Regions from separate parts of the Rhodoferax sp. GW822-FHT02A01 genome, predicted to be linked through region 1. Evidence: predicted binding sites of a transcription regulator. Region 1 holds the regulator's gene; each other region holds the start of a gene.
The links. Region 1 encodes LexA, which represses DNA repair genes until DNA is damaged. Its sites were predicted from a motif close to ACTGTATNNNNATACAGT; they were not measured.
Positions count from the first base shown of each region.

Region 1 (6,029 bases):
GGGGCCGCAACCCCAAACCAAGACCGTTCACATCACAACCAGCTCCCGTGTGGGAGATGCAGTCGTAACCGTCAACCTTCGCACATCCTGCGGGCCCAAGGCCTCGCGGCGTTATGTTTTGCTGGCCGATGTTCTCAGTGAGTCTGATGCCGCTCCGCCTGGTGGGGCGTTGGCCTCTGCCAACGTACAACCGACCCGAAAGTCTGACTCTGCCTCGGCAGCAGTCAAACCAACGGGAGACATCGCTGCAGCGCCCGTTGTCGCCAAAACAACGGGCGTAACTTCTTCTCCTGCTGCCAAGAAGGCACCGGCTAGCAGTCCCGTCAAGAAGACAGCAACTGCCAGCCCTGTTGCTGAACATGCGGCTGCGGCGAAAGCGGCCAACCAAGCCAATGCGCTGATTCTGGAAGATCTCCAGCACCGTGTGGATGGAATTGAAAAGTGGCAGGCTCAGAGCACGGCAGCAGAGGATTTGCTCAAGAGTCAGGACCGCAATCAGGTACTGGAGGCGGGGCTGACTGGCCTGAAAGTGGTGACAGCCAAGAATCAACAAAACCTCCAACAGGTTGCTGCTGCCTTGGAAGGGATGGAGTCCGAGAACTATGGACGCCCACTGGTCTACGCGTTGGGCGCTTTGCTCGTGGTATGTGCGGTGGCGGTGGCATACGTCCTGAAACGCTCGCGTTCAAGTGGATCCGACGCTTCGCCCTGGTGGCTGGGCGGAGAAGGGCGCGCCGAGGCAAGGCCACCGAAGGCTGGCACTTCTGAGTCCACTGCTACCTCTGCATCGCAGTCGATAGCGGGATCGTCGCAATTGCCTGAGGCTGTCCAGACCATTGCGGTTGCGGCCACCGAAAGCAAACCTGCTGCCCCAGCCGTTGATGTGGATTTCGATATTGACTTTGCTGCAGCCCCCGCTGGCGATGCGAGTCCCATGACGCCTGTTGCACCCGCGTCCGCATTGAAGGAGGAAAGTCCGGACAAGGCCACGGCGACTCCGGTCAACGCAGTCCAGAATCGTGTCATCAATACGAAGGAAATGCTCGATGTTCGGCAGCAAGCCGAATTCTTCATGGCGTTAGGTCAGCATGATGACGCCGTGCGCTTGTTGGAAGAGAGTATTCAAAACAGTTCCGAAGCCAATCCTCTGGTGTATCTGGACTTGCTAAAGATCTTCCACACCTTGAGTCGGCGCGAGGATTTCGAGCGTTATCGCGCTGAATTCAACCAGTACTTCACAGGTCGCGTGCCCTCATATGCCGACTTTTTGTCGGAAGGCAATGGTCTGGACGCCTACGATGAAATCTGTCAGCAGATCGTCGTGTTGTGGCCAACCGAATACACGGTGGACTTCATCGAACAGTGCTTGGTGAGAACTCCTGAGGATGATCCGGAACAGGGCATTGACCTGGAGGCGTTCAAAGACTTGTTGCTTCTCTACGGCATCCTCAAGCGGTTGAGTCAACCGGCAGATTCGTCTATGGTGCCCTTCAGTACGTCGCGGCTGTCCAGCTCTCAGGTCGCGGTTCTGGAGCCGAAGCATCCTGATATAGAGCATATAGATATCGAGGCCGCCGCTGTGCCTCTGCCGACGATTTCAGGCACGGTGGATGAGCCAGTTGTGGACCTGGATCTGGACATCGGTGGCGAAGGCGTACCGGACAAAGAGCCGGAGCCCGGGAACCTCATCGATTTCGATATGTCCGGTTTTGTCAAACCCGAGCCGAACAAGCCGGAACAGAAATAAGCCAGGTTAGCGGCGCACCTGCAGTGCGCCAGGGTTGACGATATTGGTTGGCGTGCCTTTGATGAAGTTCACCACATTGTCAAACGCAGCACCAAAATATTCCTCGTAGGTGCTTTGCTCCACGTAGCCAATATGGGGAGTGCAGATGCAGTTCTCCAGGCGTAACAAAGCGTGGCCCTGAAGAATGGGTTCCGTCTCAAACACATCCACCGCCGCCAGACCGGGGCGCCCCCGGTTCAAGGCACTGATCAGTGCATCAGGTTCAATCAAGTCGGCCCTGGATGTATTGACCAGAATCGAGGTGGGTTTCATCAAGGCAAGGTCACTGGCTCGCACAATGTGTTGCGTTGCCTCATTCAGTCGCAGATGCAAGGAAATCACGTCGGAGTGTGTAAAGAACAGTTCCTTGCTGGGCGCCGCAATGTGGCCATCGTGCACTGCCGCCTCGCGGGAAGACTCACTTCCCCAGATGATGGTCTGCATTCCAAATGCTTTGCCATATCCGGCGACCAGTTTGCCTATTCTTCCGTATCCCCATATGCCCAGCTTCTTGCCGGTCAGTGTGGTGCCAATTCCAAAATTTGGGGGCATGGAGCTCGCCTTCAGTCCGGACTGCTGCCAGGCCCCGTGCTTCAAATTGCCAATGTAGTGGGGTAACCTGCGCATGGCCGCCATCAGCAACGCCCAGGTTAGTTCAGCCGGCGCCACCGGTGAGCCGGCGCCTTCGGATACAGCAATGCCACGTTCAGTACAGGCTTGCAGGTCGATATGGCTGCCAGCACGCCCGGTCTGGGAAATCAATTTCAGCTTGGGCAGCTTGTCAATGAGCTGGCGATTGATTGCGGTGCGTTCACGTATGAGCACCAGAATGTCGGCATCCTTGAGTCGCACCGAAAGCTGCCCAAGACCCTTGACCGTGTTGGTGTACACCTTGGCTTGATAGGGTTGCAGCTTGCTGGCGCATTCGAGCTTGCGCACCGCATCTTGGTAATCGTCCAGAATCACTATGTTCATGCCCCCATTGTGCCTTGATGGAGACAGAAAAACTCAGGCAGAACGGCGGCGGATAGGCGCTAACATGCGCTTCCCTTTGGTTTACTCGTTTGAAAGATATCCATGTCCATTTCCATGTCATCGGCCAGCCTTCCGGTATTTGCAGGCATGCTCAGCAACCTGAGTCATTTATTGGATAAGGCGCAAGCCTTTGTGGATACCAAGAAGTGTGATCCTGTTGCCATCACGCAGTACCGTCTGGCGCCGGACATGCTGCCATTCACCAAGCAGATTCAGATTGCATGTGACGCCGCAAAAAACGGAATTGCCAGGCTGTCTGGGATGGAGGCGCCCCGATTTCCGGATGACGAGCAAACACTGGCTGAACTAAAAGAACGCATTGCAAAAACATTGGCCTATTTGCAGACCGTGCCAGCGCACGCAGTGGACGGAACCGAGTCCAAGGAAATCACCTTCCCAGTAGGAAGGGACACCATGCGCACAATGCAAGGTGAGGCATACCTGAAACAGTGGGTGCTGCCGAATCTGTTTTTCCACATCACCACAGCCTATGCAATCCTGCGTCACAACGGCGTGGATGTGGGAAAAAAGGACTATCTGCTGGGTGCAGCCGCCTGACCGGGGGGCACACCCAGACGGGCCACTCTTAGTGCAGCGCCGCCTCGCTGGCGGCCAAGCGGTCCAACTCGGCACAAACGTCAGCCATACGCCCCGAAATGACCAGCCTGCCTACGCCGGCAGGCGTTTGGCCTCTGTCCACCACACGCAAGACCCGCAAAGGCCTGGAAGAAGCCATGGCGGGCGACAGATTGATCGCATCAGTCCCACGGCTGACGCCAGCCAGACAGGCTGTCATGCCGCCTCGAGGGAACGCATTTTGAACGGCCATGGGTGTCGGCCTGGCACTATGTGGCCGGCCGCCCATAAGGCGGAGCAAACCCTGGACCAGTTTATCTTGCATAAGCATTGCGATATTCATAGATTTCTCCCGGTTGCGGCTCACATGAGCATGGTGTTGCGGATAAGGCCAACTGCGAGTCCTTCGATTTCGAAGGGGTCTCCAGGTTCCACCACGATGGTTTGGTAATCCGGGTTTTCCGGATGCAGTTCGATCAGGTGTTTGTTGCGGCGGAAGCGCTTGACAGTCACCTCGTCGCCGAGCCGGGCCACAATAATCTGGCCATTCTTGGCATCTTTGGTAGCTTGCACGGCGAGCAAGTCGCCGTCCATGATTCCCGCATCACGCATGGACATGCCTCGTACCTTGAGCAGGTAATCCGGTTGCCGCTGGAACAGGCTGTTTTCCACGTAGTAGGTTTGGTCCACATGCTCTTGGGCGAGAATGGGAGAGCCTGCTGCAACGCGGCCCACCAGAGGCAACGCCAGTTGGGCCAAACCGGGGAGAGGCAGGGAGAATTGTTTGACTCTGGACTCGTTGATGGAGCGCAAAGTCTCACTCTTGAGTCGGATGCCACGAGAAGTGCCGCTGACCAATTCGATGACACCTTTGCGGGCCAGGGCTTGCAGATGCTCTTCAGCCGCATTGGCGGACTTGAAACCGAGCTCGTTGGCGATTTCTGCACGGGTAGGAGGCGCCCCGGTACGTGCGATAGCGCTTTGGATCAAATCCAGAATCTGCTGTTGTCGGGCAGTGAGTTTGGGGCTTTCGAGCATGCTGACTCCTTTGGTGTGCACTGGATGGATCACTGGGATTGCAGACACTGTTTTCTTATCCAGTGACTGTATTTTTAACCAGTTTTATGCTTTTGACAAGAGGGTGACGTGATATGGCGAAAAAAGTGGTTTTTCTAGGTATGGGTGGGACGATTGCTGGCAAGGCGCAGAACGCTGGAGACAACGTGGGATACACGGCCGGCCAAGTGGGCGTTCAACAGTTGCTTCAGTCGGTGCCTGGTCTTGACAAGGCAGTGGGCGACGATCTGCCTGTGTCTGAACAGGTGTGTCAGATCGACAGCAAGGATCTTGAGCACTGTGATTGGTTCACGTTGACTGCCAGGGTTCTCCACCATCTGCAGATGCCGGATGTGCGCGCAGTCGTCATCACGCACGGGACGGATACGCTGGAAGAAACCGCCTACTGGTTGTCGCGAGCGTTGCCAGGGAAGATGCTCAACCAGAAGCCAGTGGTATTGACCTGCGCCATGCGGCCGGCCAGTTCACTGGCGCCGGACGGGCCCACGAATATGGCGGATGCAGCCACGGTGGCATGTTTTCAAGGTGCGCGGGGCCTGTTGGTGGTGTGCGCGGGCAAGATTTTCGAAGCGGCGCATGTGCAGAAGGTGCATCCCTATCGCGTCGACGCATTTGATGCGGGCGAGGCCGGCCCCCTCGGCGTGGTGGAGGAAGGGAGCGTTCGCCTGTTGTTCAATTGGCCGAATGCGGATGCTCTGCGGCCTGGACTGGACTGCGCACAGTTGCAGGCGCGCGGTTTGCCGCGTGTGGAAGTCTTGCTGAATCACGCAGGTGCCAGTGGTGCCATCGTGCGCAGCCTGCTCAACCCTGTGGAGGGTGACGCACCGGTACGCGGCATTGTCGTTGCCGGAACCGGCAACGGCACTATTCACAAGGATCTTGAGGCCGCGTTGCAGCTTGCACAACGTCAGGGCGTACGGGTCGTGCGCGTTAGCCGATGCGCCTACGGCTGTGTAGTGGGTTCTGCCGCCGCCGATGGTGCCTTTGCGCATTACGGTTTGTCGGCCGTAAAGGCTCGCATCGCGCTCATGCTGGACCTGGTTGAGGCGACTTAGGCGCGATCACCACATATGCAAAGGGCCGCAAGTGCGGCCCTTTGGGGTTGTACGAAGTTGATTACTGAAGTGCTTCAAACACCCGCGCCGTGATGGAGTCCACATCGCCCATGCCGCTGATGGCGCGGTACTTGGGTGCCTTGGTTGGCTCCTTTTGGGCCCACTCGGAGTAGTACTGCACCAGTGGGCGCGTTTGCGCGCTGTACACATCCAGACGCTTGCGAACGGTCTCTTCCTTGTCGTCTTCGCGCTGGATCAGCGGCTCGCCGGTAATGTCGTCCAGGCCTTCCACCTTGGGTGGGTTGAATTTCACATGGTAAGTGCGGCCCGATGCTGCGTGCGAACGGCGTCCGCTCATGCGCTCAATGATGGCTTCAAAGGGAACGTCGATTTCCAGCACATAGTCCAGCGTCACACCAGCGGCCTTCATGGCATCAGCTTGGGGGATGGTGCGAGGGAATCCGTCGAACAGGAAGCCGTTGGCACAGTCCGGCTGCGTG
Region 1 covers NZ_CP152376.1:4,117,730-4,123,758, forward strand. The annotation lists gene AAGF34_RS19580 (hypothetical protein) at 1-1,747, shown strand, start outside; gene AAGF34_RS19585 (D-2-hydroxyacid dehydrogenase family protein) at 1,754-2,761, opposite strand; gene AAGF34_RS19590 (DUF1993 domain-containing protein) at 2,864-3,379, shown strand; gene AAGF34_RS19595 (hypothetical protein) at 3,408-3,650, opposite strand; gene lexA (transcriptional repressor LexA) at 3,761-4,435, opposite strand; gene AAGF34_RS19605 (asparaginase) at 4,549-5,529, shown strand; gene adk (adenylate kinase) at 5,591-6,029, opposite strand, start outside.

Region 2 (6,029 bases), 1.7 Mb from region 1:
TACAACCACCTTCACGCCCAGCACCAGGGCCAGTACGAAATGTTCCGCGGTGCGCTGGTGCCATGTCACGAAGTGCCCGCGCGTGCCGACCATGTGCTGGCGGAACTGCAGCGGCGCAAGCTGGGTGAAGTGCTGGCGCCAACCGCCTTTGATGCCAGCGCGCTGGAGCGTGTACACAGTGCACGCTATCTCCACTTTCTGGAACACGCCTGGAGCGAGTGGGTGGCGCTGGACCCGGCCAACGCCACGCGTGATGCGTTGCCTTCGGTGTGGCCCACACGCACCTTGCGCAGCGATGTTCTGCCCGACAACTTTGCGGCCCGCATGGGTTTGTTCTCGTATGACGCGGGCACGCCTCTCACGGGTGGCACCTGGGTCGCCGCGCGTGCCGGTGCGGAGTGTGCGCTGAGTGCCGCGCAGGCAGTGGCGCAGGGCGAGCAGGCAGCGTTTGCGCTAAGCCGCCCCCCAGGCCACCACGCGGGCATGGACTTTTTCGGCGGCTACTGCTTTCTGAACAACGCGGCGCTTGCGGCAGAGCAGCTGCGTGCCTCAGGCCTGGAGCGCGTGGCGGTGCTGGATGTGGACTACCACCATGGCAATGGCACGCAGGCCATCTTCTATGAGCGCCCCGATGTGTTCTTTGCCAGCATCCACGGCGACCCGCGCACCGAGTACCCGTTCTTTCTGGGCTATGCCGATGAAAAGGGAGCGGGGGCCGGTGAGGGCAGCAACCTCAACCTGCCGCTGCCACGTGGCACTGGCTTTGCGGAGTGGTTTGTTGCGCTGGAAACGGCGCTGGCAGACATCCAGAAATTTGGCGCGCAGGCGCTGGTGGTATCGCTGGGTGTGGACACGTTTGCGGGTGACCCGATATCGGGCTTCAAGCTACAGAGCGATGACTACCTGCGCGTGGGCGAACGACTGCGCCGTGCGGGCCTGCCCACCGTGCTGGTGTTCGAGGGCGGCTATGCCGTGGCCGAGGTGGGTATCAACGCGGTCAACGTGGTGCAGGCCTTTGCCTGAACCTCGCATGCGCTAGAACAGGCTGCTTTGCGCGCTGGGCACCTGGGGCGGTGTGAACTGCGACACATCTGCCAAGGTGGGTGGCTTCTGCAGTCCGTAGCGCTTGAGCGCAATCTGAAAGCGCTGCGCCAGCAGGCTGGCAAACAGGCCGCTGCCCTTCATGCGGGTGGCAAAGTCGGGGTCGTAATCCTTGCCGCCGCGCATCTGCTGCACGCGGTGCATCACATGCTCGGCGCGCAGCGGGTAATGCTGCTGCAGCCACTGCACAAACAGGTCGCGCACTTCCAGCGGCAAACGCAGCAGCACATACGTGGCATAGCGCGCACCGGCCTCTGCTGCAGCCTGCATGATCTTCTCCAACTCCACATCGTTGATGGCAGGAATCATGGGCGAGCTGAACACCGCCACCGGAATGCCCGCACTTGCCAGCGTCTCTATCGCCTGCAGGCGGCTGGTGGGTGAGCTGGCACGCGGGTCCAGCTTGCGCGCCAGCGCGTGGTCCAGCGTGGTCACCGACACATTCACCTGCACCAGGCCCTTGCGCGCCATGCCGCTGAGAATGTCCAGGTCGCGCGTCACCAGCGCGTTCTTGGTGATGATGCCCACCGGCACTTGCGCCTCGGCCAGCACCTCCAGCACAGAGCGGGTGATGCCCAGCTTGCGTTCCGTGGGCTGGTACGGATCGGTATTGGACCCCACCACGATCAGCCCTGGCACATAGCCCGGCTTGCACAATTCGGCACGCAGCAGCGCGGCGGCGTTGACCTTGGCAAATATCTGCGTCTCAAAGTCCAGGCCCGGCGACAGCCCCAGATACGCATGCGTTGGCCGCGCATAGCAATACACACAGCCGTGCTCGCAGCCCTGGTAGGGGTTGATGCTCTGGTCAAAACCAATATCGGGCGACTGGTTGCGGCTGATGATGGAGCGCGCCTGCTGCTGCACGACGATGGTCTTGGCAGAAGGCGCGTCTTCCGCATCCGGCTCCTCGTCCCCCGGCCAGTGCTGCAACTCCGGCGCCAGCGCCTCGCGCTGAAACGCGTCAAAGCGCGAACCCGGGTTGGAGCCCGAGCCGCGGCCTTTGACGAAGTGCAGGGGGTGGGTGGACATGGGGTCTTGATATCTTTATGCTGTTTGTATATACAGTATAAAGAGCAGCCCCTTTCGGTGCAATAGGCGGCACAAGCAAGTTCAGCCTATTCGTCGCAGGGTTGAGAGAGACTAGGCCCTTAGTGAGTCTGGAAGTACGCACCCAATGGAGATTCATCCATGCATCCTGTAATTACTGCGTTTGCAGCATCGCCAGATAGAGGGCGTGGTTTGGCAAGGGATATGCCGGTTCGCTGGGCGTTCGAGGAGGTTGGGCAACCTTACGACGTTCGACTTCTATCGTTTGCGGAGATGAAGCAAACAGCCCATCGCACGCTACAGCCATTCGGACAAATTCCAACCTACGAGTGCGGCGGTCTTGCACTGTTCGAGTCAGGAGCCATCGTCCTTCATATTGCACAGAACCACACAGGGCTTCTGCCGGATGATCCCGACGCGCGTGCGCGTGCCATCACCTGGATGTTTGCTGCCGTGTCGACTGTGGAGCCGGTGATCACTCAGCTGGAAAACACCGTATACATGGAACGGGACAAACCTTGGTTTTTCGAGCGCCTGCCCCTCATGGAAGACCTGATTCGCATTCGGCTTGGGGAACTTTCTGAAAGGCTGGGGACCTTTGATTGGCTAGACGGCACATTCAGTGCAGGTGATTTACTCATGGTGCAGGTGTTGCGCAGGCTGGGGAGCTCGAACTTGCTTTCAGAGTACCCAAGCCTCTGCGCTTACATTGCGCGCGCCGAAGCTAGGCCTGCCTTCCAACGCGCGTTTGCGGCGCAGTTTGCTGTCTTCAACAGCGCCCGTACCCAACCCACTTTGCATGATGTGTAGGCATGTCGATCTCCGTTCGGTTGGTGAGGCGACAGTAGCGGCAGAAGTTGCGACCATGAGGATTCAGGCGATTGCCACCCTTTCAAGCGCCGTGTTCGCTCCTGTTGGGTTTGGCGCTTTCGGGGTGTGCGCCAGCAAGCGGAGCAAGCTGTAGAAACAATGCCGCATCCGTGGCATTCTTCCTGTCTCGTATTCCAAGTCACTACCCATAACCGGAGTCCCACATGGCAACTGAGAAGGTCAAAGGCCCTGCATCGTACTTTCCGTCTATCGAGCAAAAGTACGGAAAACCAATCGACCATTGGCTCGATCTGGTTCGCAAAAACAAAGACAAGAAGCACATGGAAATTGTTGCGCTTCTTAAGTCTGAGCATGGGTTGGGGCACGGTCATGCCAATGCCATCGTTGCCCACGTTATGGCGTCAAAGAAGCCTTGAATCCCATGTCCCTCTCGCTACACGACGCGTCCGTTCCCGTATTTCTCCGCTACCTCGCCCAACTGCGGGACCTCGTATCTAAAGCAGAACGCTTTGCTACGGAGCGAGGCGTTCGTCCGTCAGATCTACTCGCGGCCAAGCTGGCGCCCGATATGTTGTCCTTCGAGCGTCAGGTGGCGATTGCTGCCAACTTTACTTTGCGCGCCGCGTTTCCGCTTGCAGGTGAAGCGGTACCAACTGAAGGGACATTTCCCGAAACCTTTGAAGGTCTTCATGCTCGGATTGATCGGGCTGCGCTACTTCTGGGAGCTTTGGAGCCCAGTCAGTTCGTTACTGCTGGGACTCGCGTCACTGAGAGTCGGGCTGGCGAAGCGTTGGTCCGGTTGTCTGCCCCAGAGTTTTTGTTTCAGTACGCACTTCCCAATTTTTTCTTTCACTTCACAGCGGCTTACGCTGTGCTTCGCCACCAAGGCGTCCCGTTGGGTAAGCAGGATTTCGATGGGTTCCATCGCTACACCGTGCAGCCTTCTCCACGTTAACGAAACCACCCAATGCGCAGTCTGTCCAAGATTGACAACCTCGGGAACGAAGAGTTTTCAGTTGTCCTGTCTCGCCTGGAATCCATGGGGTGGAAGGTCTATGCCCGCTATGGTGGTGTCGATGTGGGTATCGACTACGACGGCGTCCGCCTGAAGCGAAACGGCGTCAAACTCAAGTGCGAATGGGATCCCTGGGACACTAGGAGCATTGAAGGCTCGGCGGTGGCGCAGATCAACCCTGATGCACACGCAGTCCAGTTCAATTTCGCTCGCTGCTCAGCGGTGGGGCCGAGACGCATGATTCCACGAACACGCAGGAGCTGTCTTCGCGGGAACCTGATCGACCACGGCACCTACCACTGCGGGGCCATAAGCCACGCGCTGGATCTGGCAGACTCGCACAGGAAGAGGCCGTTTGCACCTTGTAGCGTCCGCAGCTAGGGTGTCTCCTGCCTATTTCAAGTCGCCGCTCAGCTCAACGTTGGCGTCTATATCCCGATAATCACACGCTGACTAATGCAAAAATATTTATTGCATTACTCTCTTTGAATTTTTGCACTCTAGGAGCTGCAAAAAACTTGCCCGAGTCGGAAAAATAAGAAATTGAACAGTCGCTTGGCAGGTTGGAGTTTTCAAAATTTTGTATACTGACAAACCCGGTCACGAACCAACGCTCCGCGCTTTGTGGCTGGATATTATATTTTTGCTTTGACTGGTATACGCAATGAGCAATATTCCAAAATGCCCCCAATGTGGCTCCGAATACGGATATGAAGATGGCGGTATTTTTATTTGTCCAGAATGCGCTCACGAATGGACAACTGAATCTGTAGAGGAGAATTCCGAAAAAGAGAAAATCGTCCGCGATGCGAACGGAAATATTCTCGCTGACGGTGATACGGTAACTTTAATCAAAGACCTTAAAGTAAAAGGCTCATCGCTTGTAATCAAGGTTGGCACAAAAGCAAAGAATATACGAATCATTGAAGGTGATCATGATATTGATTGCAAAATAGACGGCGTTGGAGCCATGCAATTGAAATCAGAATTTGTTAAAAAAGCATAGCGCTAACTGGGCGTTGCACCCGACACCACGCAAAGCCTCCGCTCCGCTACGGTTTTGCGTGTCGTTGGTGAACTAATCGGTGAAGTCTCATATGCTGCTCTACGGTAGTACCAATTGACACACATGACGCCACCCGCACTACAGCAATACCTGCACGCACATATCCCGCTATCCAAGGCCATGTCGGTTTCCGTCGTCTCAGTGGAACCGGAGTCCGTAACCTTGAGCGCACCACTCCAACCCAATATCAATCATAGGGAGACGGTCTTCGGTGGCAGTGCTTCGGCGCTGGCGATATTGGCTGCGTGGTGTCTGATACAGACCCGTTTGAGCGCTGAGGGTATTGCCGCGCGGTTGGTGATTCAGGAGAACACCATGAGCTATGACAATCCCATAGCAGGTGAGTTCCTCGCCGTCTCGCAGCTTGACGATCCGCAAGGCTGGGAGAGGTTCAAAACCATGCTGCGTCGCAAGGGCAAAGGCCGTGTCTCCGTGCGTTCGGATCTTGTGTACGAGAGCCAAATAGCTGGTCGTTTCAAGGGCGAGTTTGTTGCCCTGGGGTAGCGATGGGCAAGAGCGTGGCGGCATAATATTTGCACCTTCCACCCAGGTGAACTTGTATCACCGCAACACAGAAAACCATGCACGCAATTCCCACACTTCAGGTAGAAAACGAACGCGTCATCGTGACCAAGTGGACTTTTCCCCCAGGCGCGGATACCGGTGACCACGTGCATGGGCACGATTACGTGGTGGTGCCGTTGACGACGGGAAAACTCCGATTGGTCGAGCCTGACGGTGTTCGTGATGTTGAGTTGGTGGCGGGTGGCTCTTACGCCAAGCTCACGGGCGTTGCCCACAATGTCATCAACATCAATGACTATGAGTTCTCGTTTGTGGAGATCGAACTCAAGTAACGTAGTGCGACCATCGGTTGATCAGAAAAGGAGACATGCCATGCAAATCACGGTTGAAACTTTTGTCAGAGCCCCGATCGCCAAGGTCTGGAGTGCCTACACCACACCA
Region 2 covers NZ_CP152376.1:336,957-342,985, reverse strand. The annotation lists gene AAGF34_RS01590 (histone deacetylase family protein) at 1-1,023, shown strand, start outside; gene AAGF34_RS01585 (PA0069 family radical SAM protein) at 1,036-2,133, opposite strand; gene AAGF34_RS01580 (glutathione S-transferase family protein) at 2,293-2,961, shown strand; gene AAGF34_RS01575 (DUF4287 domain-containing protein) at 3,186-3,398, shown strand; gene AAGF34_RS01570 (DUF1993 domain-containing protein) at 3,404-3,937, shown strand; gene AAGF34_RS01565 (zinc ribbon domain-containing protein YjdM) at 4,662-5,003, shown strand; gene AAGF34_RS01560 (YiiD C-terminal domain-containing protein) at 5,127-5,567, shown strand; gene AAGF34_RS01555 (cupin domain-containing protein) at 5,645-5,920, shown strand; gene AAGF34_RS01550 (SRPBCC family protein) at 5,961-6,029, shown strand, end outside.
Region 2: a site for LexA is predicted at 2,153-2,170, ahead of AAGF34_RS01585 (PA0069 family radical SAM protein). Genes of this name have one in related genera too.

Region 3 (6,029 bases), 2.2 Mb from region 1:
GGCCCCTTTTCGATCTTCTTGCGCAGACGGTGGATGTAGACCTCGATGGCGTTGTTGCTGACCTCCTCACCCCATTCGCACAGTCGCTCCACCAGTTGGTCCTTGCTGACCAGACGTCCGGCGCGCTGCAGCAGCACTTCCAGCAGACCCAGCTCGCGGGCAGACAGTTCCACCATCTTGCCGTCGATGGTGGCCACACGACCGGCCTGGTCGTATATCAGCGGACCGTGCTTGATGCTGCTGCTGGATGCCCCCATGCCACGGCGCACCAGGGCGCGCACACGGGCTTCGAGTTCCTGCAGGCTGAAGGGTTTGGCCATGTAATCGTCGGCGCCGTAGTCCAGACCTTTGACGCGTTCTTCCACGCTGTCGGCGGCGGTGAGTATGAGGACGGGCAACGAGGAGCCGCGTGCGCGCAGCTTCTTGAGTACTTCCAGGCCGTGCATCTTGGGCAGGCCCAGGTCGAGGATCAGCAAGTCGAATTCGGTATTGGTCATCAGCGCGGCGTCGGCCTCCGAACCATTGGCCACATGGTCCACCGCGGCACCTGCGCTGCGCAAGGCCCGCAGCAAACCGTCCGCCAGGACTTGGTCATCTTCCGCAATCAAAATCCGCATGGCCGTCTCCTTGTTTTCGCCATTCTAGGCCTGCACCGTGCGCATTTACCGTCCGCTGTAGGCCTCCAGCCCCAGAGCGATCACGGTAACGACTTCGTCACCGACGGCCGCGCGCATCTCGCTTTCAGCCTGCGCGACGGCTTCCTGGTAGGCGCCAAGCCAGGCCATCCCGGTGTCTGTGAACACCACGCGCTTGGCGCGGGCGTCGACCGGATCGTTCTCGCGGCGCACCATACCCCAGGCTTCACACTGCGTGACCAGGGTCGCCATGGCCTGTTTGGTCATGCCGGCAGCCTGTGCCAGCTCGGTCAGGCGTGCGCCCTCAGGGGGGAGGTGGCGGGTGATGTGGATGTGAGCTGCGCTGACCTGGCCGCGTGCTGCCAGATTGGACAGCCCCAGAGGCACACTGGGGTGTTGCGCCATGCATTCCATGACCCGTGCGTCAAAACGCTCCAGCGCCAGGCGCAACCAGTGGCCCAGATGGGTGCTGCGCCAAGAAGGTTGTGGTTCTGGCGGTGCTGTGATCATGGTTCGAATGGTAATGCAAACTGACTAAATATTGTGTTTACCAATTTCAATAAGCCCCGTTAAACTACTGTTCAAGCATCCAGCCTGTAATTAAATGCAGATGCTGAGCAAGCCACAACCCGATTGATTTTTAAGGAGATTTCCATGGACGCACCCGTCAAGAACCCCAACAACACGAATGGCGCCAACACCGAAAAAGCCAAGGCGCTGCAAGTCGCGCTGGCGCAGATCGAAAAGCAGTTCGGCAAAGGCACCATCATGCGCCTGGGTGAGGGCGAGGTGATCGAGGACATCCAGGTGGTCTCCACCGGCTCGCTGGGGCTGGATATCGCTCTGGGCGTGGGCGGCCTGCCGCGTGGCCGCGTCGTGGAAATCTACGGCCCGGAATCCTCCGGCAAGACCACGCTGACACTGCAAGTCGTGGCCGAAATGCAAAAGCAAGGTGGCCAATGTGCTTTCGTGGATGCCGAGCACGCACTGGACATCCAGTACGCGCAAAAACTGGGCGTGAACCTGCAGGACCTGCTGATCAGCCAACCCGACACCGGTGAACAAGCCCTGGAAATCGTCGACAGCCTGGTGCGTTCCGGCGCGGTCGATCTGATCATCGTGGACTCGGTGGCGGCACTGACCCCCAAGGCCGAACTCGAAGGCGAAATGGGCGATTCCCTGCCCGGCCTGCAAGCCCGTCTGATGAGCCAGGCGCTGCGCAAGCTCACCGCCCACATCAAGAAGACCAACTGCATGGTCATCTTCATCAACCAGATCCGCATGAAGATCGGCGTGATGTTCGGCTCGCCCGAAACCACCACCGGCGGCAATGCGCTCAAGTTCTACGCCTCCGTGCGCCTGGACATCCGCCGTACCGGCACCATCAAGAAGGGTGAGGAATCCATCGGCAACGAGACCAAGGTCAAGGTGGTCAAGAACAAGGTGGCGCCTCCCTTCAAGACGGCCGAGTTCGACATCCTGTTCGGCGAAGGCATCAGCCGCCATGGCGAAATCATCGATATGGGCGTGAACGCCGGCATCCTGGAAAAATCCGGCGCCTGGTATGCCTACCAGGGCGAAAAAATCGGCCAGGGCCGCGACAACGCCCGCGAATTCCTGCGCGAAAACGCCGACTTGTCGGTGGAAATTGAAAACAAGGTTCGCGAGTCCCTGGGCATTCCACTGCTGCCGGTGGCCGAGGTGGAAAAGGTCAAGGGCAAGAAGGCTGACAAAGCCGATAAAGCAGACAAGGCTGCGTAAACCCAGGACTGCCGCGAAGCAATGGCCGTCACACAGATTTCCCTGACCGGTCGGGCCTTGCGGCTGCTGTCCACGCGTGAGCACTCACGCGCGGAGCTGGAGCGCAAGCTGGCGCCGTATGAAGAAGAGCCCGGCGCCTTGGCCAAGGTGCTGGATACCTTGCAGGCCAAGGATTTCATCAACGAAGGCCGGGTGCTCGAGTCCGTCATTCACCGCCGCTCCGCCAAGCTGGGGGCGCAACGTATCAAGCAGGAGTTGCAGGCAAAGGGGTTGGAGCCCGAAGCAGTTGCCAGAGCCCTGGATACGCTACGCGCCAGCGAGGTGGAGCGCGCGCGCGAAGTCTGGCGCAAGAAGTTTGGTCAACCGCCTGCCGATGCGTCTGAGCGGGCAAAGCAGATGCGGTTTTTGGCGGGGCGTGGGTTTGGTGGGGATGCGATTCGGCGGGTGGTTTCTGGGGGCGATGAAGACTAATTGCCTTTTGCAGCCTGCTGACTTTTTCTTGCGAGCCCGCCGCTGGAGTGGGGTATGCGTTTTGCTCCGTGTCCCCCGGCCCTGAAGGGCCTCCTCCTTTACCTGCGCAAAACGCATACCCCACTCCAGCGGCTCGAGGTGCGAGCGCCATAGGTTGGAAGTGCTATTTAGAGACACTGCATTACAGTGCGCACCCATACCCGGAGGCCCGTGAGGGCGGTGCGTTTTGCGCAGGTAAAGGAGGAGCGCCCAAAGGGCGCGGGGGACACGGAGCAAAACGTGCCGCCCTCACGGGCCGTAGCGCGTACCAACAACCCGACTGAGAGCGTTAAAGCCCCAACATCAACTGCAAGTTCTGCACCGCAGCACCCGATGCGCCCTTACCCAGGTTGTCCAAACGGGCAACCAGCAAGGCGTGACCAAATTCCTCATTGCCAAACACCCGCAACTCCATCTTGTTGGTGTCTTTGAGGGCCACCGCATCCAGCTTCAGGTCGGCGGTGACGGGCTCCACTGTCACCCAGGTACTGCCCGCATAGTGCTTGGTCAATGCCGCGTGCAAATCCGCAGAAGTGGGTTTGCCGGGCAAGGTGTCCAGATGCAAGGGCAACTGCACCAGCATGCCTTGGTCAAAGTTACCCACCGACGGCACGAACAGGGGCCTGCGGGTCAGTCCGGTGTAGCGCATGATTTCCGGGATGTGCTTGTGCTTCAGGCCCAGGGCGTACAGCTCAAACGGCGGTGCCTTGCCCTGCTCGTAGGCCTCCATCATGCTGCGCCCACCGCCGGAATAGCCGCTCACCGATGGCAGGCAGACGGGGAAGTCGGCAGGCAGCAAACCGGCATCCACCAGGGGGCGGATCAGCGCAATGGCGCCGGTGGCGTAGCAGCCTGGATTGGCCACGCGGGTTGCGCCGATCACGGCATCGCGCTGGCCTGCGGCCAGTTCGGGGAAGCCGTAGACCCAGCCTGGCGCCGTGCGATGGGCAGTAGAGGCATCAATCACCTTGGGGCCGGTGGTTCCGGTTTCCCGGGCGATGGCATCCACCATGGCTACGGACTCGATGGCGGCGTCGTCATGCAGGCACAGGATCACCAGATCGGCTTGGGCCATCAGGGCTTTCTTGGCCAGCGGGTCCTTGCGCAAGGCGGGGTCTATGCTGAGCAGTTCGATGCCTGCCATAGCCAGCAGCCGCTCACGAATTTGAAGGCCGGTGGTGCCGGCTTCGCCGTCAATAAAAATCTTTTTCATGGGATATGCCAAGTAAGAACCCAGAAACCTTCACTCTGTAACCTCGCTGTAACGCGGGGACTCAACGGGGCGGCGCTGTAAGGCTGTAAAAAGTTTGGCGCGCCGCAGCATGATACAGTCCCGCCCTGATGTGCCCAGTGCCATGCTTGCGAAATTCTCTCGCACCGCGTGGTGAACATTGTCCAGCCTCTAGAGAGATGTTATGAAGATTCATGAATACCAAGGCAAGGAAATCTTGCGCCAATTTGGTGTGCCGGTGCCGCGCGGTATCCCCGCATTTACCGTACAGGAAGCAGTAGAAGCTGCGCAAAAGCTCGGTGGCCCGGTGTGGGTGGTGAAGGCCCAGATCCACGCGGGTGGCCGCGGCAAGGGCGGTGGCGTCAAGGTTGCCAAGACCATTGAAGACGTCAAGCGCCTGGCTGGCGAGATCCTGGGCATGCAGCTCAAGACCCACCAGACTGGCCCCGAAGGCCAGAAGGTACGCCGCCTCTACATCGAAGACGGCGCCGATATCCAGAAGGAATACTACGTCTCGGTCGTGACCGACCGCGCCTCGCAGAAAGTGGCTTTCATTGCCTCCAGCGAAGGCGGTATGGACATCGAGGAAGTGGCGCACTCCACCCCCGAGAAGATCATCACCGAGTTCATTGACCCGCTGACCGGCCTAGGTGCCGAGCAGGCCAAGAAGATTGCCGACGGCATTGGCATGCCGGCAGACTCCACCGCCCAAGCCGTGGACATCTTCCAGAAGCTCTACAAGTGCTACATGGACACTGACGCGTCGCTGGTGGAAATCAACCCCCTGAACCGCGACAGCAAAGGCAATGTCGTTGCCCTGGACGCCAAGTTCAACTTTGACGCCAACGCCCTGTACCGTCACCCCGAAATCGTGGCCTACCGCGATCTGGACGAAGAAGATCCTGCCGAAGTCGAAGCCTCCAAGTTCGATTTGGCCTACATCAGCCTGGACGGCAACATCGGCTGCCTGGTCAACGGCGCTGGCCTTGCCATGGCGACCATGGACACCATCAAGCTGTTTGGCGCAGAACCCGCCAACTTCCTGGACGTGGGTGGTGGTGCTACCCCCGAGAAGGTGACCGAAGCCTTCAAGATCATGCTGAAGAACCCCAAGGTCAAGGCCATTCTGGTCAACATCTTCGGCGGCATCATGAAGTGCGACACCATCGCCACCGGCGTGATCACGGCCTGCAAGGCGGTGAACCTGTCGGTGCCACTGGTGGTGCGCATGAAGGGCACCAACGAAGAACTCGGCAAGAAGATGCTGGCCGAATCGGGCCTGCCCATCATCAGCGCCGACACCATGGCCGAAGCGGCCCAAAAAATTGTGGCAGCGGTGGCGTGACACCCCCCCGAAGCGCCTGCGGCGCCTCCCCCTGCAGGGGGCGCCACCTACAGCCCGGCAAAGCCGGTTCTGTGGTGGCCACTGGGCTGGGCGTATGCACATCCATCGCGTTTTGACAAGGATTCATCATGAGCATCTTCATCAATAAAGACACCAAGGTCATCACCCAGGGCATTACCGGCAAGACCGGTCAGTTCCACACGGAAAAGTGCCAGGAATACGCCAACGGCAAGAACTGCTTTGTGGCCGGCGTGAACCCCAAGAAGGCGGGCGAGTCCATCTTCAACATCCCAATCTACGCCTCCGTCAAGGAAGCCGCATCGGAAACCGGCGCTACCGTGTCGGTGATCTACGTGCCGCCCGCAGGCGCTGCTGCTGCCATCTGGGAAGCCGTGGAAGCCGATCTGGATCTGGCGATCTGCATTACCGAAGGCATTCCGGTCAAGGACATGCTCGAAGTGCGCAACCGTATGAAGGCCAAAGTGGCTGCGGGTGGCAAGGAGACTTTGCTGCTGGGCCCGAACTGCCCCGGCCTGATTACCCCTGA
Region 3 covers NZ_CP152376.1:1,920,571-1,926,599, forward strand. The annotation lists gene AAGF34_RS09075 (response regulator transcription factor) at 1-617, opposite strand, end outside; gene AAGF34_RS09080 (MarR family winged helix-turn-helix transcriptional regulator) at 663-1,145, opposite strand; gene recA (recombinase RecA) at 1,290-2,396, shown strand; gene recX (recombination regulator RecX) at 2,418-2,867, shown strand; gene argC (N-acetyl-gamma-glutamyl-phosphate reductase) at 3,196-4,119, opposite strand; gene sucC (ADP-forming succinate--CoA ligase subunit beta) at 4,322-5,482, shown strand; gene sucD (succinate--CoA ligase subunit alpha) at 5,611-6,029, shown strand, end outside.
Region 3: a site for LexA is predicted at 1,229-1,246, ahead of recA (recombinase RecA). Genes of this name have one in related genera too.

Region 4 (6,029 bases), 1.4 Mb from region 1:
CACTCACCAGCTTCTTGAGCATGGTGGCGTCGTCCGGGTGGATGGGGCGAATCGTGTACTCGCCACCACCGCGCAGGGGCAGCGTTTTCTCGTAGCGGGCCGGGTAGGGCAGGATGGAGAGGTGGTGGTAGTCGCTGGCGCGGCCACTGCTGGCCTGGGGCGCGTTGTCAATGACGATGCGCGCATCCACTGCCACGGCACCAGACTCGTCCACGATGATGGGGTTGATATCCATCTCGCGCAGGTGCGGCAATTCGCACACCATTTCCGATACGCGCAACAGCACCTGCTCCAGCGCGTCCATGTCCACTGCGGTGGCGCCGCGCCATTCGCCCAGGGTCTCGGACACGCGCGAACGGTCTATCAGGCGGCGCGCCAGGAACTGGTTGAGCGGTGGCAATTCCATGGCACGGTCGTTGAGCAATTCGATCATGGTGCCGCCCGCGCCGAACACGATCACCGGGCCGAACGGATCATCGGTGACCAGGCCCACATAGATTTCGCGGCCACGGCGCGCATGGGCCATCTTCTGCACCGTCACGCCATTGATGCGGGCCTGCGGCATGATGCGCCGCACCCGCTCCACCATGTCGTTGTAGTTGTCGCGCGCGCTGGTGGCGTTCATGATGTTGAGCGCCACGCCCTGCACATCCGATTTGTGGCTGATGTCGGGCGAGTCGATCTTGAGCGCCACCGGGAATCCCAGCTGCGCCGAAATCATCATGGCCTCGCTGGCATTGCGCGCCAGAATGGTTTGCGTCACTGGTATGTGGAAGCACGACAGCAGCGTCTTGGATTCCATCTCGGTGAGCACCTTGCGCCGCTCGGCCAGCACGCTCTCGATGATGAGGCGCGCGCCTTCGATGTCGGGTTTGCCCAACGTGGACAAGGGGGGCGGCGTCTGCTGCAGCAGGCGCTGGTTCTGGTAGAAGGTGGCGATGTTGCCAAAGGCACCCACGGCCGCCTCCGGTGTGCGGAAGGTGGGAATGGCCGCTGCGTTGAGCAGGGCCCGTGCCTCGCCCACGGTGGCATCACCCATCCAGCAGGACAGCAGCGGTTTGCCCATGGACTTCTTGATCTCCGCCATGGCCTTGGCGATGCCGATGGAGTCTGCGCCGGTCTTGGGCGAGAAGATCACCAGCACGCCGTCTATGGAGGCGTCGTGGTCGGCAGCAATGACGGCGGCCTTGTAGTGCTCGGCCGAGGCCTCTTCCGACAGGTCGATCAGGTCGGTCAGCGACGCCAGTTCCGGCACCTTGGCCTTGAGGTCGGCGGCTGACTGTTCCGAGAGCTTGCCCAGGTGCAGATGGATTTCATTGACCCAGTCTGCCGCCAGCACGCCCGGGCCACCTCCATTGGTGACGATGGCCAGGCGCTGCCCCACCGGGCGGTAGCGCGAGGCCAGGCATTTGGCCGCGGAGAAGAGTTCCACAAACGAGGTGACGCGCACGGCGCCAGCACGCCGCAGGGCGGCGTCGAATACGTCGTCGCTACCGACGATGGTGCCGCTGTGTGTTTGCGCCGCCTGGTTGCCCGCAGGTTTGCGCCCGGCCTTGAGCACGATCACCGGTTTGGCATTGGCTGCTGAGCGCAGGGCACTCATGAAGCGGCGCGCATTGGAGATGCCTTCCAGGTACACGATGATGCTTTGTGTGCGGGCGTCGTTGGCCAGGTAGTCCAGTACCTGGGCAATGTCCACTGCGGTGTTGGGGCCCAGTGAAACCACGGATGAAAACCCGACCGCATTCTTGCTGGCCCAGTCCAGCATGGAGGCGGTGAGTGCGCCCGATTGCGACACCAGTGCCAGCGAACCGCTATTGGCCAGGTCGCCGGCCACGCTGGCATTGAGTTGCAGCAGCGGGTTCTGAAAGCCCAGACAGTTGGGGCCCAGCAGTTGCACGTTTTCGCGCTTGGCCACTTTCTTCAAGGCTGCTGCCTGTTCGGCGCTGATGCCGCTGGAAATGATGACGGCCGAGCGGCAGGTCATGCGCCCGGCCACCTCCAGTGCGGCGACAACCTCGTCCGCCGGCAAGGCGATGATGGCCAAGTCCGCCCGGCTTTGCGCCAGCTCGGCCAGCGTGCCGCTGCTGTGGATGTCCAGAAAGTGCAGCGTGCCTTTGTAGGTCTGCGCCTTCAGGTTGGCAATCAGCTGGCTGGCCTGCAGTGTGAGGCTCTCCGGGTTCCCGGTGGAGCCGGCGAAGACCAGAATCGATTGTGGGGCAAAGAGGGGGGAGAGGTAGTGTTTGTCCATGGTCTCAATCAGCGCCTATAAGAACTTTGACGTGTGCCGTGGCACTGCGTGCCAGCGGGCTCAAGACATAGCCTCCTTCAAGGCAGGAAATAACGCGTCCCTGGCAATGGCGCTGGGCCACGGACATGAGTTGCTTGGTCACCCATTCGTAGTCGGCTTCCACCAGACCCAGGTTGCCCATGTCGTCTTCGCGGTGACCGTCGAAGCCGGCGGAGATGTAGATCAGCTGGGGTTTGAAGGCATCCAGCGCGGGTATCCAGTGGGTGGTCACGGCTTCGCGGAACTTGTCGGAGCCCGAGCGCGGTGGCAGCCCGATGTTGACCATGTTGTGGGCCGTGCTGTTCTCGCCCGAGAAGGGGTAGAGCCCGGTCTCGAAGATCGAGCACATCAGCACCTTGGGGTTGTTCTGCAGGATGTCTTCGCTGCCGTTGCCATGGTGCACGTCAAAGTCGATCAGCGCCACGCGCTCCAGGCCGTGGTGTTCGATGGCGTGCAGCACACCTACGGCCACGTTGTTGAAGAAGCAGAACCCCATGGCCGCGCCGCGTTCGGCATGGTGGCCGGGTGGGCGTACCGAGCAAAACGCGCTGGGCACTTCGCCCGACAGCACCAGATCGGTGGCTTGCACCGCAGCACCCGCAGCGCGCAGTGCGGCCAGGGCGGTATAGGGGTTCATGCTGGTGTCCGGATCGACGCGGTGGTAGCCCTCCTCGGGCGCCGAGTTGAGGATGGTGTGGATGTAGTTCGGCGTGTGGGCGCGCGCTAGCTGCGCCTCGGTGGCCAGGGGCGCGTCGTAGCTGTGCATGTAATCCAGCAGGCCTTTGGTGAGCAACATGTCATTGATGGCCCCCAGACGTTCCGGGCATTCCGGGTGCCCCGCGCCCATTTCATGGCGTGTGCAGTCGACGTGCGTGATGTAGGCGGATAGCAAGGCAAATCTCCTGATGACTGCTGGCGCTTGAGGTGCTGTTGCGGAGTCTAGGCCAGTCTTGGTTTTGGGGAATTGACGCACATCATCAAGAAGTGCGCCTTCGAGCGTCGCTCCCCAAATTGACAAAGCCCTGACAGCGGCTTGTTTGACGTGGGGCAGGGGTTTGCGGATACTGTGTATAAATACAGTATTTATGCCGTCCGCCGCCTCCCCATTCCCCGCCTACGCCGAGCTGCATTGCCTCTCCAGCTTCAGCTTCCAGCGCGGCGCCTCGCAGCCGGAGGAGCTGGTCCAGCGCGCCCGCGCGCTGGGCTACCAGGCGTTGGCCATCACGGACGAATGCTCGGTTGCTGGCGTGGTGCGCGCGTATGAGGAGGCGCGGCAGCTGGGCGTGCACCTTGTGCTGGGCGCCGAATTCCGGGTGCAGTTGCCAGGTGGTGGTGTGTTCACGCTGGTGGCGCTGGTGCACAACCTGCAGGGCTGGGGTAATTTGTGTGCGTTCATCACACATGCCCGCATGGCGGCGGCCAAGGGGCGGTACCGCGTGACCTGGGCCGATGTGCAGCAGCAGTCCCTGGCTGATTGCGAAATCCTGCTGACCGGGCTGGATGCCTTGACCATGGAATCGGCCTATGCGGTGTGCAGCGGCGTACGCACACTCTACGGGGCCAACACCTGGCTGGCGGTATCGCACCGCCTGTGTGGTGACGATGCCTTGCGCCAGTACCGCGTAGAGCAGCTCGCCCGGCTCACAGACCTGCCGCTGGTTGCCACCGGCCATGTGCACATGCATGTGCGTTCGCGCAAGCCCTTGCACGACGTGCTGACCGCGGTGCGCGTGGGGCTGCCGGTGGCGCAGTGTGGCTTTGAACTGCAGGCCAACGCCGAGTTGCATATGCGCAGTCGTGCGCGGTTGGCGGCGCTCTTTCCCCCGGAACTGCTGGCGGCCACGCTGCAGATTGCGGCGCGCTGCACCTTCACCCTGCAGGAGCTGCGCTACCAGTACCCCATGGAGGCTGTGTTGCCCGGTCACACTCCGGCCCAGACCTTGCGCCAGTACACCGAAGAGGGTGCGCGCGAGCGCTTTGCAGGAGGGGTTCCTGAGGATGTGCGCAGGCAGATGGAGCACGAGCTGGCCCTGATCGCCGAGAAGTCCTACGAGATGTACTTTCTCACCGTCCACGACCTGGTGCGCTTTGCCCGCAGCCGGGGCATCCTGTGCCAGGGGCGGGGGTCGGCGGCCAATTCGGTAGTGTGCTACTGCCTGAGGGTGACCGAGGTGGACCCCTCGCGCATGAAGATGCTGTTCGAGCGCTTCATCAGCCGCGAGCGTGACGAGCCGCCCGACATTGACGTGGACTTTGAACACCAGCGCCGCGAGGAGGTCATCCAGTACATCTACGAAAAGTATGGCCGCGACCGCGCCGCCATCACCGCGGTGGTGGCCCACTACCGCCCGCGCAGTGCCTTGCGCGATGTGGGCCGCGCACTGGAAATCCCGGAGGTGCTGATCAACGCCATGGCCAAGGAGCATCCGGGCATGTACAGCCGTGAGTTGCTGGTGGAGCGGCTGCAGAGTGCCATTGAAAGAGCGGGTTCTTCGGGTTCTGCGGATACCACCGATTCAAGGAGCCTGGAGGGTGGGGCGCTCAGCGCAGGTAAAGGAGGAGCCTGCAAAGCGGGCGGGGGACACGGAGCTGAGCACCCCACCCTCCAGGCTCCGGGCGCGGGGGATGGTTTCATGATTCCCCCTCCACGCCGTTTGCAACTCTGGCTTAGCCTGGCCAGCGAACTGCAGCGTTTTCCGCGGCACCTGAGCCAGCACGTGGGCGGTTTTGTGCTCACGCAGGGGCCTTTGACGCGGCTGGTGCCGGTGGAGAACGCGTCCATGAAAAACCGCAGCGTCATCCAGTGGGACAAGGACGATCTGGATGCCGTGGGTCTGCTGAAGGTGGATGTGCTGGCCCTGGGCATGCTCAGCGCCATACGCCGCTGCCTGCAGCTGATTGGGCAGACGCGCGGCAGCCCGAAGTGCATGCAGGACATTCCCGCCGAAGACCCGGCGGTGTACGCCATGATCAGCCGCGCCGACACGATTGGCGTGTTCCAGATCGAGAGCCGCGCGCAGATGAGCATGCTGCCGCGCCTGCGGCCCCAAGAGTTTTATGACCTGGTGGTGGAGGTGGCCATCGTGCGGCCTGGGCCCATACAGGGGGGTATGGTGCATCCGTACCTGAAGGCACGGGCCCGCGAAGGGGAGCAAAAGTCCGAGTTCCCCCAGCTTGATGAAGCGCTTAGTCGCACCAAGGGGGTCCCCATTTTCCAGGAGCAGGTGATGCAGATCGCCATGCTGGCCGCGGGCTTTACCGCCGGCGAGGCGGACCAGTTGCGCCGCTCCATGGCGGCCTGGAAGCGCAAGGGCGGTGTGCACAAGTTCTATGACCGGCTGGTGGGGGGCATGGAGGACAGGGGGTATCCGCGGGAATACGCCGAGCGCCTGTTCAAGCAGATTGAAGGGTTCGGGGAGTACGGTTTCCCCGAGAGCCATGCGGCCAGTTTTGCGCTGCTGGTCTATGCGAGCAGCTGGCTCAAGTGGTATGAGCCCGCCTGCTTTCTGGCCGCCTTGCTCAACAGCCAGCCGCTGGGCTTCTACGGCCCGGCCCAACTGGTGCAGGACGCGCAGCGCCACGGTGTGCAGGTGCGCGCGGCCGATGTGGTGCGCAGCGATTGGGACTGCACCCTGGAGGCCTGCGAGCCGGATGCGCCTGCAGCGCGCAATCGCGCCGAAGGCGTGCCGGAGCAGCCTGCCGTGCGATTGGGCCTGCGCATGGTCAAGGGGCTTTCAGA
Region 4 covers NZ_CP152376.1:2,687,504-2,693,532, forward strand. The annotation lists gene AAGF34_RS12675 (bifunctional acetate--CoA ligase family protein/GNAT family N-acetyltransferase) at 1-2,251, opposite strand, end outside; gene AAGF34_RS12680 (histone deacetylase family protein) at 2,256-3,182, opposite strand; gene AAGF34_RS12685 (error-prone DNA polymerase) at 3,376-6,029, shown strand, end outside.
Region 4: a site for LexA is predicted at 3,354-3,371, ahead of AAGF34_RS12685 (error-prone DNA polymerase). Genes of this name have one in related genera too.